Regions from separate parts of the Paenarthrobacter sp. 10L420 genome, predicted to be linked through region 1. Evidence: riboswitches for the same ligand, from Rfam matches in the RefSeq annotation. Region 1 holds a riboswitch; each other region holds the start of a gene.
What was found. Region 1 has a riboswitch for thiamine pyrophosphate ahead of AC1DD5_RS14855 (ECF transporter S component). Riboswitches for the same ligand answer to the same signal wherever they lie in the genome.
Positions count from the first base shown of each region.

Region 2: it holds a riboswitch for thiamine pyrophosphate, as region 1 does, so the genes downstream of both, thiO (glycine oxidase ThiO) here and AC1DD5_RS14855 (ECF transporter S component) in region 1, are expected to answer to the same signal.
Region 3: it holds a riboswitch for thiamine pyrophosphate, as region 1 does, so the genes downstream of both, AC1DD5_RS18300 (bifunctional hydroxymethylpyrimidine kinase/phosphomethylpyrimidine kinase) here and AC1DD5_RS14855 (ECF transporter S component) in region 1, are expected to answer to the same signal.
Region 4: it holds a riboswitch for thiamine pyrophosphate, as region 1 does, so the genes downstream of both, thiC (phosphomethylpyrimidine synthase ThiC) here and AC1DD5_RS14855 (ECF transporter S component) in region 1, are expected to answer to the same signal.

Region 1 covers NZ_JBFTJK010000009.1:109,562-113,125, reverse strand. The annotation lists gene mnhG (monovalent cation/H(+) antiporter subunit G) at 1-238, shown strand, start outside; gene AC1DD5_RS14865 (DUF4235 domain-containing protein) at 321-581, opposite strand; gene AC1DD5_RS14860 (NUDIX hydrolase) at 618-1,295, opposite strand; TPP riboswitch at 1,427-1,563, shown strand; gene AC1DD5_RS14855 (ECF transporter S component) at 1,641-2,261, shown strand; gene AC1DD5_RS14850 (ABC transporter ATP-binding protein) at 2,261-3,564, shown strand, end outside.
Region 2 covers NZ_JBFTJK010000001.1:739,905-743,468, reverse strand. The annotation lists gene AC1DD5_RS03625 (thiazole synthase) at 1-766, opposite strand, end outside; gene thiS (sulfur carrier protein ThiS) at 771-1,007, opposite strand; gene thiO (glycine oxidase ThiO) at 1,004-2,251, opposite strand; TPP riboswitch at 2,244-2,361, opposite strand; gene thiE (thiamine phosphate synthase) at 2,389-3,072, shown strand; gene AC1DD5_RS03605 (ferritin-like fold-containing protein) at 3,118-3,564, opposite strand, start outside.
Region 3 covers NZ_JBFTJK010000014.1:61,152-64,715, reverse strand. The annotation lists gene AC1DD5_RS18300 (bifunctional hydroxymethylpyrimidine kinase/phosphomethylpyrimidine kinase) at 76-1,635, opposite strand; TPP riboswitch at 1,627-1,724, opposite strand; gene AC1DD5_RS18295 (Rne/Rng family ribonuclease) at 1,871-3,564, opposite strand, start outside.
Region 4 covers NZ_JBFTJK010000001.1:1,083,972-1,087,535, forward strand. The annotation lists gene thiC (phosphomethylpyrimidine synthase ThiC) at 1-1,738, opposite strand, end outside; TPP riboswitch at 1,734-1,841, opposite strand; gene AC1DD5_RS05130 (amidohydrolase family protein) at 1,938-3,026, shown strand; gene AC1DD5_RS05135 (VOC family protein) at 3,097-3,564, shown strand, end outside.

The sequences.
Region 1 (3,564 bases):
GGTCTTGGGCCTATTCCTCATGCTTGCAGCCATGGGTCTGCAAATGCGCACATGGTGGGTTTGGCCGGTTCTGGTGGTGGCCTGGATTTTCCAGCTGCTGACTGCGCCGGTCTCCGCACATATGGTGGGCCGCTCCGCTTACCGGACCAAGCATGGGCACCGCGAACTGCTCACCAAGGATGAGCTTGAAGCGGTTGTCCAAAGGGCAGCCGCCGACGGTTCCACCCCGGACACTTAGAACAACGCGGGGTCACTTAAGCTCCCTCCCGACGACGGTGAGGGACCCTAACTGACCCCGCGTTGGAACAACTATGCGCGGCCTAGACGATGTCCTGCGTCTTGGCGAAGCGGGCGATGGCACGCTGGGTGCCGCGGCTCGCGAAAACCTGGATGAGCGTACTGACGAAGGCCGAAATCAGCGCGAAGGACAACGCTGAGCGGAGGCTCGTTTCCATATCGTCGTGGCCCGTGGGCGGTTTGTTGCCCGTGGCCTTTTCCCAGCCCTTGTTGACCAACTTGGTGCCGACGAATCCGGCTGCCAGGCTTACTCCGGCACCCAGCAGCTTGAAAAAGAGGTTCATGCCCCCAGCCTAGCCTCACTTCCAGGTGGGTTGGGACTAGCGGCGGTTTTCCCGTTCTTTGAGGAAAGCTGCCATGGAACCGCGTGGTGCGAGGACAGGAACAACGTCGTGATCGGCTTCCCAGACGGCATCCACTGTTCCGAGGCCGGCAATTTCCTTGAGCAGGTAATACGTGGGTGGCATCAGCTGCAATGTACCGGAAGCTTCAGCCGTCAGGATCCCGCCAACAGGCATCCAGAGTGATTGCCACGCTTCGGTGGTTTGATGCTGGGGTTCTGCTTCCGGAGCAGGCTTGGCTACATAGAAGTACGTGTCGAAGCGCTTGGGCATGTCCGTTGGCGTGACCCAGTTGGCCCAAGGGCGCAGGTCCGAGGCATCAAGGCCAAGTCCGGCCTCCTCCCAAACCTCCCGAAGGGCAGCCGTGAGAACCATGCCTGACTTTGCTGTGGCGTGTTCGGGATCGACGGCGATGGAGCTCAAGTGCCAGTCTGCAGCATGCCGTTCAAGCAACTCCGCCGGGTAATCCCATCCGCCCTGGTCTGCGGCATCAACGCGACCTCCAGGAAAAACCACCATTCCTGCGGCGAAGTCCATGGTGGTAACCCGGTGCTGAACGAAGGCTTCGAGCCCGCCCGGGGTGTCCCGCAGCAGGATGACGCTCGCGGCAAGGCGGGCTGGGGGAACTGGGATGTCCGTAGTGGGAAGGTCCGTCATGAAGTACCCCTTTGCCGCGTCGATTCTGCTGGATCATTCTCTCAGGTCTCGTTACCAACCGTTTTGTGACTAACCCCCACCTCCCACGAACACCCACAGGTGTAAACTGAAACACGCCCATAAGGGCAGATTTATAACGACAGGGGAGCGCCGCCGTCGGACCTTGCAGAGATGCAGGAGACGCGAGGGCGCTGAGAGTGCGGACAGCCGCAGACCCTCGAACCTGATCCGGTTAGTACCGGCGCAAGGGAGTCGAGCTTCTCAGAGTGTCCGGAACCGGGCGGCGCAAGCCGGCCGGGAGTTCCGGGGAGCACTTTCCCCTCCTGTACCTCAGGAGGCAGAAAAATGACCACGGCAAGCGTGAAGAAAACCAGTTATAACTGGCGTGTTGTAGACATCGTGGTGGCAGCTTTGATTGCCATCGCCGGCGGCGTGATCTTCTGGGCCTGGTCCCAGGGCGCCGCAATCGTATCCATCCCCATGAACGCCACGTATCCGCCGCTCACCGGTTTGATCGCCGGTGGCTGGATGATCCCGGCCGTCCTGGGCATGCTCATCATCCGCAAGCCGGGCGCAGCCCTGTTCTGCGAAGCCGTCGCCGCCACCGGCGAACTCATCATGGGTTCCCAGTACGGCACCACCGTCCTCATCTCCGGCATCCTCCAGGGACTGGGCGCAGAACTCGTCTTCGCTGCGTTCAGGTACAAGAAGTTCGACCTGTCCGCCGCACTCCTCGCAGGTGCTGGCGCGGGCCTCTTCTGCGGTCTGAACGATTCCTTCCTGCCTTGGGGCTGGAACATCGCCTACGAAGCGATCGACAAGCTGGCCTACATCGCCTTCTGCACGCTTTCGGGTGCGATCATCGCCGGCGCGCTGTCCTGGGTTGCCACCCGCGGGCTGGCCAAGACGGGCGTCCTCAGCTCCTTCGCGTCGCGCAAGGCTGCTTCGGAGCCCGTCTTCAACTAATGCCTGCGAAAGAAGGCAGCAACCAGCAAAGCAGCGGCCAGGTCCGGCCTGCCGCCATCACCGCCCAAGGGTGGGGATGGCGGCATGCCGGGCGTTCCACACCCGCCATCCAGGACCTCGATCTCCGGATCGAGCCCGACGAGCGTGTGCTGTTGCTGGGTCCATCGGGCGCAGGGAAGTCCACACTGCTCCATGCCCTCGCCGGTGTACTGGGTGACGAGGAAGACGATTCGGACGAGACCGGCTCGCTGTTGATCGACGGCGTCGCTCCCCGCGAACAGCGCGGCCGCGCAGGTCTGATGCAGCAGGATCCGGAGACCCAGGTGGTGCTCTCCCGGGTGGGTGACGACGTCGCGTTCGGCGCCGAAAACCTGGCCGTTCCCCGGGATGAAATTTGGGCCCGCGTCCATGAAGCGCTCGACGACGTTGGGTTGCGCAGCGCTGCAGGCGGCGGTTTGGCACTGGATCACCCGACGGCGGCACTCTCCGGCGGGCAGAAGCAGCGCCTTGCGTTGGCTGGCATCCTGGCGATGCGGCCCGGGCTGATCCTGCTGGACGAACCCACGGCCAACCTGGATCCAGTGGGTGTGCTTGAGGTTCGCGACGCCGTGCAGCGCTGCCTGGACAAGACCGGCGCCACGTTGGTTGTCGTGGAACACCGTGTGTCCGTGTGGAAGGACCTGGTGGACAGGATCGTGGTCCTCCAGCCACCCTCGGCCGGGGGCGGTGTGCTTCTGGACGGCCCTCCGGATCAGGTGCTCAGTGAAGCCCGCGCCATGTTGATGGCTGCGGGAGTGTGGGTGCCGGGGTATGTTCCGGCAACTCGCGCCCGCAGGACCGTGTCAGGTGGCCAAGAATCCACCGCCCAACTTCTCCTCGTGGCACAGGACCTGGCTGTTTCCCGTGAAAAGCCACGCCGTCGCCGCTTCAAAACCATCCCACCCCTCCCCGTGCAATCGGGTATCAGTGCACAAGTACGAGCTGGAAGGGCGCTCACAGTCACGGGCCCCAACGGCGCCGGCAAGTCCACTTTTGCGCTCACATTGGCCGGCCTTCTGGCGCCCGTGGACGGCAAGGTGAGTGCCGCCGTCGAACTTTCCGAGGGAGCGGGAATCGACCCTTTCAAGTGGAAGGCCGATCAACTGATTTCCCGCATCGGCACCGTGTTCCAGGAACCGGAGCACCAGTTCGTCACGGGCAAGGTCCTGGACGAGCTGATGTTCGGACCAAAGCATCTGGGACATGGTGAAGAACGCGTGGATGAATTGTTGGAGCGTTTGCGGCTCACGCATTTGGTAGAAGC
Region 2 (3,564 bases), on a different contig from region 1:
ATGACGCGAGGGCGTGCTCCCGGCGCGGGATTCGGCCAGCCTGCTTGGCCAGCCTACCGGCGATCACCGCGTGTTTGAAGGCTTCACCCATCTGCACGGGGTTCTGCGCACGGGTCACGGCTGTTGCCAGCAGGACAGCATCGCATCCCAGTTCCATGGCGAGCGCGGCATCGGACGCGGTTCCAATGCCGGCGTCGAGCACTACCGGGACAGAGGCCCGGGACACGATCAGTTCGATGTTGTGCGGGTTCAGGATGCCCAGCCCTGTACCAATAGGCGAACCAAGGGGCATGACTGCTGTGGCACCCAGGTTTTCCAGGCGCAGCGCCAGGACAGGATCATCATTGGTGTACGCGAAGACCTTGAAGCCCCGGTTCACCAGCTGTTCGGTGGCCTCCACGAGTTCCACCGCATCCGGAAGAAGTGTGTGCTCATCGGCGATGACTTCCAGCTTCACCCAGTCCGTCTCCAGCGCCTCCCGGGCGAGCTCCGCGGTCATCACTGCGTCTTTGGCAGTAAAACAGCCAGCGGTGTTGGGCAGGACCCGGATGTTGTGATCCAGCAGGAGTTGAAACAGTGAGCCTGTCTCGGCCGGTGAGTACCGGCGCATTGCCACAGTGGTCAGTTCCGTTCCTGAAGCCAGAAGGGCTGCTCCCAACCCGTCAAGACTCGGTGCACCACCGGTACCCATGATCAGGCGGGAGCCGAATTCGACGCCGTCGATCACCAAAGCATCTGTGCGGATGTCAGATTTTGCTACTGTCATTTTTTCAGCCTCCCTGGACTGCGGTTACGAGTTCGAGTTCGTCTCCATCGGCGAGCGCAGTCGTGGCCCACTGGCTGCGCGGCACTACCTCGGAATTGCGCGCGACGGCGACACCCAGCTTGCCGCCGTCGGCCGCCTGTCCGCGGTGGTCCAGGATGCGGCCTGTGATGGCGCTGACGAGCGTGCTGACGGATGCGTCATCCGCCACGGCATGAACGGAGCCATTGAGTTTGATGTTCATGGTGTGTCCTTGGTTGCTGGTTGGAGGCGGTGATCCGGCGTTGCCGTAAATCGATCAGGGGTGAAGTTGGACCATCGGGGATCGGCTGACCCGCTGATCAGCCCGCCGACGATTCTGGCGGCCACAGGCGTCAACAGGACGCCATGGCGGAAGAACCCGGTTGCGATTACGAGACCGTCGATGGTGCCCGCGCGCCCGGCAACGCGTCCCAGTAATGGTGCGTTGTCCGGAGTGCCGGGCCGTGCGCGGGCTGTCACTTCCAGCAGTTCCAACTCCGCCACCGCAGGCACCAGGACTTGGGCGTCCCGCAGGAGTTGGTAGACGCCTCCGGCGGAGACTGCATTGGTGGAGGCGGATAGTCCGTCCTCGCGCTGGGTTGCTCCAATCACCACGGTGCCATCTTCCCGGGGCACGATGTAAACGGGCACCCCGCGGACAATACCCCGGATGGTGGATGTGAGGAGGGGCTGGAGGTGGTGGGGGACGCGCAGCCTGAGGATGTCGCCGTAAACGGGCCGCAGGGGCAGACTGAGACCTTCGGGGAGATTACCGATCCTGGCCGCGTCCAGCCCGCAGGCGATCACAGTTTCCAAGGCCGCGACTGCGCCAGAAGCCAGTTCAACCCCGGAGACGCGGTCCCCATCCCAGAGCAAACGGGATGCGTGGAACGGCAGGGCGAAACCGTCCTCCGCTCCGGAGACCCACGTTGCGTCACCTGGTCCGTGGGCTGCCAGCCCTTCCATGAGGCATCGTGCAAGCCGCCGCGGGTCCACTTGGTGGTCGGCCGGTATGTCGAAGGCACAGGAAATCTGTGGACTCAGCAAAGGCTCACGTTGGCGCGCCTCCCGCAATGACAATGGCTCCACGTGCAGGCCCGCGGCCTGCTGGACTGTGCGGAGGTCTGCGAGGGCGCGGCGGTCGGCGGCGTCGGCACCAACGGCGATTGTCGGCGTCGTGCGGTATCCGGTGGCTGATTCGCCGCCATGGACGCTCCGGATGAAAGCGGGCCACAGTTGGGAGGATTCCAGCATGAGTTCCAGGAGGTGTTCCTCCTGGTAGTGGAGTTCGCTGACCGGAGCCAGCATCCCCGCGGCAGCAAACGTCGCACCGGCCGCGGGGGTGGGATCAATGAGGACCACCGAGCGGCCCTGGCGGCGCGCTTCGTGGGCGATGCCAAGGCCAACGATGCCGCCACCAATCACTGCAACGTCTGCCTGCAAGGGGGTTTGGCCGGATTCTGCCATGTGTTTCCTTCCCTACGCCGGTACTAGCCGGATCAGGTCAAGCGGTCGGCGCTGAAGCCCTCTCAGCCGGACGGTCATATGACGCTGTCACGGCTCCCGCAGTACGTGCCCAGTTTAGAGGAACTACTCTGGTTTCCATGACCCAGCATGATGTCCACACCACTGCCCGCCTTTACTTATGCACTGATGCCCGCAAACGCCAAGGCGATTTCGAAGACTTCGTCGACGCCGCGTTTGAGGGCGGCGTTGACATCATCCAGCTTCGCGACAAGACGCTCGAGGCCGCTGAGGAGCTTGAGGTACTGGAGGTTCTGCACAACGTTGCCCAACGGCACGGACGGCTGTGGGCCGTCAATGACCGCGCCGATGTTGCCAGTATTTCCGGGGCTCCGGTGTTCCATATCGGGCAAAAGGACATCCCCCTGCCCGCTGCAAGGCATCTCCTCCACGACCGCACCGTGATCGGCCTTTCCACCCATACGCCGGAACAGGTTGACGCCGCTATAGCTGCCTCCCCTGGCAGGAGCGGACTGGACTATTTCTGTGTTGGTCCGGTGTGGGCAACGCCCACAAAGCCCGGCCGTGAAGCAGTCGGGCTGGATCTGGTCACATATGCCGCAGAAGCCGTAAAGCGCGCGGATGCGGAGACCGTAGGTGGCGTCCTCCTCCCCTGGTTCGCGATTGGCGGCATCGACCTCACCAACATTGAACAGGTGGTGGCTGCGGGAGCGAACCGGATCGTCGTGGTGCGGGCCATTACTGAGGCGGAGGATCCGACGGCGGCGGCAAAGACTCTGCTGGAAGCGCTCGACGCCGGATAATCACCGCCGGCGCCCTGGCGGCAGCCGAGGATATGCGAAAGTCTCTTAAGCCGTGAGCCCGAGCCCGGACATCCGTCGACCATGCCGCTCGGCAAGTTCAGCGGTAAGGACCTTGACTGCAGTGCGGGCATCCCCGCCGCCCTTGAGCAGCGGTCCCAAGTGAGGATGTTCCATGCCCACGCGTTGGGCCTGGGTCAGCGCTTCACCGACGAGGCGGCGGCCCCACAAAGCCAGTCGCGATGCCAGGCGAGGATCATCAGCCAGGGCCCTGCGCAGGAGGACGCGTAATACTTCCGTGGCTTGGTCGGCGGAGGCCACCTTCTGGACAAAGAGTTGCGTCCCGCCGTCGAGGTACGAAGCGACCATGCGGTAAAAGTCCGATGACACGGTGTCGATCACATAGGCCTTCATGACTGATTCAAACCAGTCCGCCGGCTTTGTTCGCTCATGGAAGTGGTCAAACGAGTGCTGGAACGGAAGCATGGCCTCTTC
Region 3 (3,564 bases), on a different contig from region 1:
AGGAATACTGCGATTTGGCCGACGACGCGCTGGATTTTTGTGGAATTGCCCAGCCGCCAACCCCGGAAGCCCTGCTCAGGCGAAGAGCCGGGGTGCATCAAAGAAGGCTGTCTCGTAGCGGCAAGACTGGGCGAAGGCCTCAACCATGGCCCCGCGCTCCTGGGCGGAGGCGCTAATTGCCGCGGCATCAGTAAAGTCGATCGCCTTCCGGGTTGCGGCAGCAAACTCCTCGTCCGCGTACGTCGTCAGCCAGGCGGCGTACGGGTGCTCGCTGGGGGCGCCGGCGTCCACATAGGCGGCGTGGAGTTGCTGTCCTACCTCCGCATACAGCCAATAGCAGGGCAGGATTGCCGCCAGCAACACGGCGTAACTGCCGGAGGCTGATGTGGCCAGCAGGTGGTCCACGTACGACCTTGTCACGGGTCCGGTCTGTGTTGAGGCCGAGCGCGTGCTCAGCCAGTTCCGATGGAGCTCGGACTCCACTTCAAGGCAGAGTTGCGATGACTTCGCCCAGAAGAGCTGCTCTTCTTCAGTGGGGGCAAGTGCGCCTGCGCGCGCCAAAACCCGGGAGTAGCCGTTCAGGTAAATGGCGTCCTGGGCCAGGTAGTAGTTGAACTCGGGCTCCGGGAGCCGCCCGGACTGCAGGCCTTGGATGAAGGCGAGACCGTAAATCGCATCCAATTCCGGCGCAGCTTCGGCCCACAGCCGCGCGGCAAAGTCGCCGGATTTCCCGGATTTCCCAGCATGATTCAGCGCTGGCTCCATGTGGTGGAAGTGGTGGACCGGCCCGCTACCCTTACCTACCTTCAGCCCGTCGGCCGCCGCGAGGGCCTGCAGCAGCCACGGCTTTACCTCGCGGAGAGACGCCTCCCAGTCGCCGGTACGGGCTTGGACCGTGGCCAACGCCGAGGAGAGCGAGCACCCCGTTCCGTGGCTGTTCCTGGTATCAACGCGGGGCCCAGGCACCTCGATGACGTCCTGTCGCAGCAAACCGCTCGTATTGACCAGCGCATCGGGGCAGTCGTTTCCTGCCAAGTGGCCGCCCTTTACCAAAACCGTCGTTCCACACTCAGCAGCCAGGCGTTTACCCTGGTCAAGCGCCGTAGCCCAGTCGGGGGCTTCGGGCTCCCCCAGCAACATCGCCAGCTCGGGAAGGTTTGGGGTGACGAGATCCGCCAACGGCAGGAGGCTGCGCAGCGCAGTTTCAGCGGTCTCCCGCAGAAGGCGGTCGCCGCTGGTGGCCACCATCACGGGGTCAAGGACCACGACGGCGGGACGCACCTCTTCGAGCCAACTGCGGACTTCGTCGATGACGGCCGCATCACCCAACATCCCGATCTTGACCGCATCAATCTCAATATCGCTGCTGATCGCGTCCAGTTGCTGACGCAGGAACTCGACGGGCGGAACATGGACTGCACTGACGCCCAACGTGTTTTGGGCCGTCAAAGCCGTGATGGCAGCCATGCCATAGCCCCCGTGCGCTGCGATGCTCTTCAAGTCTGCCTGGATTCCGGCGCCGCCAGAAGGATCCGAGCCGGCAATGCTGAGCACCCTCGGATGTGGCCGGGCCGGGACTGCTCCCATACCCGCGGCGTAGACAGGGTAGACAGCGGAATTCGACGATGAAGCCATGGTGGACATCCCTTCGCCGGTGCTAACCGGACAGGTTCAACGGGTTTGGATCTCAGCCTGGCCCGTGCCCGGCACCCCGTGTCAGTTTCCTAGCGTAGCCCGGAAGCCCCTCGCCCCGGGAACCGGACAGCTTCGGGGAATCGATGTGACTGGCGGGCAACGAAAGAGCCCCGCAGTATCCGCCGTAAACGGATGCTGCGGGACTCTTTGGTTGCTTAGTGACTGGTTGCCCTGCTTACAACTCTGAAGCGGGAACTCCCACCCCAAGGATGATGGGTTCGTCCGCTACCTTCTTTTTGGCGGGCTCTTCCGCTGCCGGCGCCTTGGCCTCATGGGCAGATCCGCCTGCGGCAGCAGCAGTTACCTCGCGGTGTTCCACACTGGTTTCGTTTGCGGCACCCTGCGCCCTGCTGGCACTGCGGTTCCTCCGGCCACGACGACCACGGGAACGCAACGAATGATCGTGCTCATCGGTAATGCCAGCAGAAGCATTGGCAGGGGAAACGGCGGAAGCAGCCGCAGGTTCGGAAACCGAAGCCGTGGCCTCTTCCTCCGCAGCAGGTGCGGCACCAAGGTGCGAGAACGCCTCGGCCAGCAGGTCCAGGCTCATGGCCGGCTTGCCAGCAGTTGGTTCCTCATGGTGTTCCACAAACGGAAGAGCCACTTCTTCGCCACCGAAACGCAGAACAGGAGTGGCGCGCGCTTCCCGAACCGCAGCCTCATGACTGGCGGTATCAGGTGCAGCCGGAACGCCAGCCTCGCCGCTTGCAGCCTCAGGTGCAGATCCATCGGTGTGACCCTGCTGGCCTGCTGCACGGGCCTGCTCCTCCGCGCGGTGAACCTCGTCATCGTGCAGGTGGGCGGCATGTGCTGCAGCGGCGATCGTGGCAAGAGCTGCCCTGGTCGCCTCAGCCTTCGCCTGGCGGACCGGGTCCACGGACTCCGTGGTCGCAGGAGCTGCGGGGGCGGCCGGCGTGCTGTGGACTGTAGGAGGCACTTCGGCCATTGCCGGTCCCCCACCCTTGCCACGGCGGCGCTTACGATCAGTGCGTGCAGCAGGCTGTTGGGGTTCGACGTGCGGGCGGTGATGCTCGGCAGCAACGACGTTGGCGCGTCGGTGCTCCACCGGCTCATCATGGGTGACGACACCCCGTCCGGCACAGTGCTCGCACTGCTCACCAAAGACCTCGAGCAGGCCGGTGCCCATGCGTTTGCGCGTCATCTGCACCAGGCCCAGCGATGTCACTTCGGCCACTTGGTGTTTGGTGCGGTCACGACCCAGGCATTCCACCATTCGGCGGAGCACCAGGTCACGGTTCGATTCGAGGACCATGTCAATGAAGTCGATGACGATGATGCCACCGATATCGCGCAGGCGCAGCTGGCGAACAACTTCCTCGGCTGCTTCAAGGTTGTTCTTGGTGACGGTTTCTTCCAGGTTTCCGCCGCTGCCGGTGAACTTACCTGTGTTGACGTCCACCACAGTCATGGCTTCGGTGCGGTCGATGACAAGGGAACCACCAGACGGCAGGAAAACCTTGCGTTCCAGCGCCTTGTGGATCTGTTCGTCGATCCGCCAGGCAGCAAAAATGTCCTGGTCCTTGGTCCACTTCTCGAGGCGGCCCACCAAATCAGGAGCAACGTAGGTGACGTAAGCCTCGATGGTGTCCCAGGCGTCGTCGCCGGAAACGATCAACTTGGAGAAGTCTTCGTTGAAGACATCCCGGACAACCTTGATGGTGAGGTCGGGTTCTCCGTAGAGCAGTTCCGGAGCAAGCACCTTGGTGGAGGACGCCTGCCCTTCAATGCCTTCCCACTGCGCGCGCAGACGGTTGATATCGTGCGTCAGTTCTTCCTCGGAAGCACCTTCAGCGGCTGTGCGCACAATGACGCCGGCGTTCTCCGGCAATCGATCCTTGAGGATGCGCT
Region 4 (3,564 bases), on a different contig from region 1:
CGTCGTATATCCCTGCAATGGCGGCCTGCGCGTCGGCGGAACCGAACTCGTCCCTGATGTCTTGGCTGATGCGCATCGAGCAGAATTTGGGTCCGCACATCGAGCAGAAGTGCGCCGTCTTGGCAGGTTCGGCAGGAAGTGTTTCGTCGTGGAAGGCTTCGGCAGTAACCGGATCCAGGGACAACGCGAACTGGTCCCGCCAACGGAACTCGAACCTGGCCTTGGACAAAGCGTCGTCGCGTTCGTTTGCGCCCGGGTGTCCCTTGGCGAGGTCCGCTGCGTGCGCTGCGATCTTGTACGTGATCACACCGGTCTTCACATCGTCCTTGTTCGGCAGTCCCAGGTGTTCCTTGGGCGTTACGTAGCAGAGCATGGCCGTGCCGTACCGCGCAATTTCCGTTGCGCCGATTGCCGAGGTGATGTGGTCATAGCCAGGAGCGACGTCCGTGACCAGCGGTCCCAAGGTGTAGAAGGGGGCACCTTTGCACAGTTCCTGTTGGCGCTCCACGTTCTCGCGGACCAAGTGGAAGGGAATGTGTCCGGGTCCTTCAACCATCACCTGCACATCGAATTCCCAAGCCCGCTGGGTCAGCTCTGCAAGCGTATCGAGCTCGGCGAACTGCGCGGCGTCGTTGGCGTCAGCCGTGGCACCGGGGCGCAATCCGTCGCCCAGGGAGAAGGCGACGTCGTACTTAGCGAAGATTTCACAGAGCTCATCAAAATGCGTGTAGAGGAAGTTCTCCTCGTGGTGCGCCAAGCACCACCCGGCCATGATCGAGCCGCCACGGGAGACGATGCCTGTCACACGGTTTGCCGTCAAGGGCACGTAGCGCAGGAGCACCCCGGCGTGGATGGTCATGTAGTCAACGCCTTGTTCACACTGCTCTATTACGGTGTCCCGGAAGATTTCCCACGTGAGTTTGTTGGCTTCACCGTTGACCTTCTCCAGGGCCTGGTAGATGGGCACGGTGCCGATCGGAACGGGGGAGTTGCGGATGATCCATTCGCGGGTTGTGTGGATGTCGTCTCCGGTGGAGAGGTCCATGACGGTATCGGCACCCCACTGGGTTGCCCATTGCAGCTTGTCAACTTCCTCGGCTATGGAACTGGTGACCGCTGAGTTTCCGATGTTGGCATTGATTTTGACCAGGAACGCCTTGCCAATGATCATGGGCTCGGACTCGGGGTGGTTGATGTTGTTGGGGATGATGGCGCGCCCGGCAGCCACTTCGCTGCGGACCAGCTCAACGTCGCAGTTCTCCCTCAGCGCCACAAACTGCATTTCCGGCGTGACGATGCCTTGCCTGGCATAGTGCATCTGGGTGACGGTCTTACCCTCGACGGCGCGGCGGGGCACCGGTTGCGCCCCCTTCCACTCCTGCGAGGCTGCGCCGCGGCGTACCGCTGATTTGCCGTCGTCGAGCAGGTTCCGCTCCCGCCCGGAGTATGCCTCGGTATCACCTCGGTCTTCGATCCATCGGGTGCGGAAGGGCTCCAGGCCCACTACGGGGTCGCTGCCCGGACCTGCAGTTCGGTACACCTGCAGTGGCTCGTTCGCCTCACCGTTGGGAGAGGACTCCAGTGCAATCTCCGTGACGGGGACCCGGATGCCATGGGCGCGGTCTTCCAGCCAAGCCAACGAATGGGATTTCAGCGACTGTGTGACGGTTTCCGTCGTCTTTTCGCTGATGTTGGCCTGGTTTTCGGCAGGGCTGTGCTGTGTTTCGGTGGTGCTCAAAGGATTCCTCACTTCCTTCGCCGGCATTACCCGGACAGGTTCAACGGTCGCAGACTGCTTCAGTCCGATCTCAGCCCCTGCAGGGGCCCCCGTGTGGTCGTAGACGAAGCTACCACAGCTCTGATCGGGGACACAGTCATCGTCGTAGCGCTTACCCATCCGGGAGGTTTGTGGCATATCGGCAGATTAGGCTTTTGGCATGGCCTACATCATCGAATTCACCGGTCCTGTGCTTGTGGCAGGCGACGATCAACGGCACGGGCTGTGGTCCGTTGATGGCAAACTCACGTTCGAACGTCCCGTCGCTGCGCCGGATTCCGTACTGGATGGGTGGGTCCTTCCTGGTTTTGTGGACGCCCATTGCCACATTGGACTTGGGGTCGGCGGGGCGGTTGATGAGCAGACAACTCTTGCCCAAGCGCAGGCCGACCTGAAAGCCGGCACGTTGTTGATCCGTGACGCCGGCTCGCCAAGCGATACGCGTTGGGTTCAGCGCCGGGAGGATCTCCCACGGCTTCTTCGCGCCGGACGCCACATCGCCCGGAGCCGGCGTTACCTGCGTGGTTTGGGCCACGAAGTGGAGCCGGACGAACTCGTGGAGACAGCCCGCAAGGAAGCCCGGGACGGGGACGGTTGGGTGAAACTCGTGGGCGATTGGATCGATCGCGGGACGGGCGACCTCTCGGTTTCCTTCCCTCGGAACGTCGTGCGGGATGCGATTGCGGCCGCCCACGACGAAGGGGCCAGGGTGACGGCCCACTGCTTCGCTGAAGACACCATTGATGACATGCTCGACGCCGGGATTGACTGCATTGAACACGCCACAGGACTCTTGCCCCGGCATATTCCCCGTCTTGTGGAGCAGTCTGTCCCGATCGTTCCTACCTTGATTAACATCGCTACTTTTCCGGATATCGCAGCCCAGGCCGCGCCTAAGTTTCCGGTCTACGCCGAGCACATGACCCGTCTTTGGGAGCGACGCCGTGAAAGGGTACTGGAGGCCTTTGAAGCCGGTGTTGGCATCTTTGCGGGAACGGATGCAGGGAGCGTGATCAAGCACGGCAGGATCGCTGACGAAATGAAGGAACTTTACGACGCCGGCCTGCCGCCCACGGCCGTCCTGGACGCCGCCACGTGGGGCGCACGGATGTGGCTGGGAGCCGAGGGCCTCAGCGAAGGGGCAAGTGCCGACGTCGTGCTTTGCCGGGATGATCCGAGGAAGAACCTGGCAACTGTGGCGAGCCTGAACCATGTCGTCCTGCGGGGCAAAGTGGTCCGCTGGGAATAAATTGAAGCTTCAAGTAATTTAGATAAGTAGAACGTGCCGAAAGGCGGCCATCTATCACCGGGAGCTTCGCATGACCACGACATCCAATCAGGACCTCCTTCCTGCCGAACTCACTATGGGCACCGTCATGCTCAAGGTTGGCGATATGAGGGTGATGAGTGACTACTATCAGCGTGCCCTGGGTTTGGAGATCGTGGCCGAGCAGGATGGCGGGCTGTACCTGGGGCGGGTGGGCAAGCCAGTAGTCCATCTCGCTCCCGCTGCCGGCCTGCAGATTCCAGGCCGTGGGGAAGCCGGGCTTTTCCATACAGCCATCCTGTTCCAGGACCAGCCTTCCCTGGCGGCCACCATCGCCACGGCCGCAGAGTATGAGCCGCGTGCTTTTGTGGGCAGTGCCGACCATTTGGTGAGCGAGGCGTTCTACTTCACGGATCCGGAAGGCAACGGCATTGAGCTCTATTACGACAAGCCGCGCGATGTCTGGCAGTGGGATGGCAAGAATGTGGTGATGGACAATGTTGCCTTGCCGCCCCAGCGT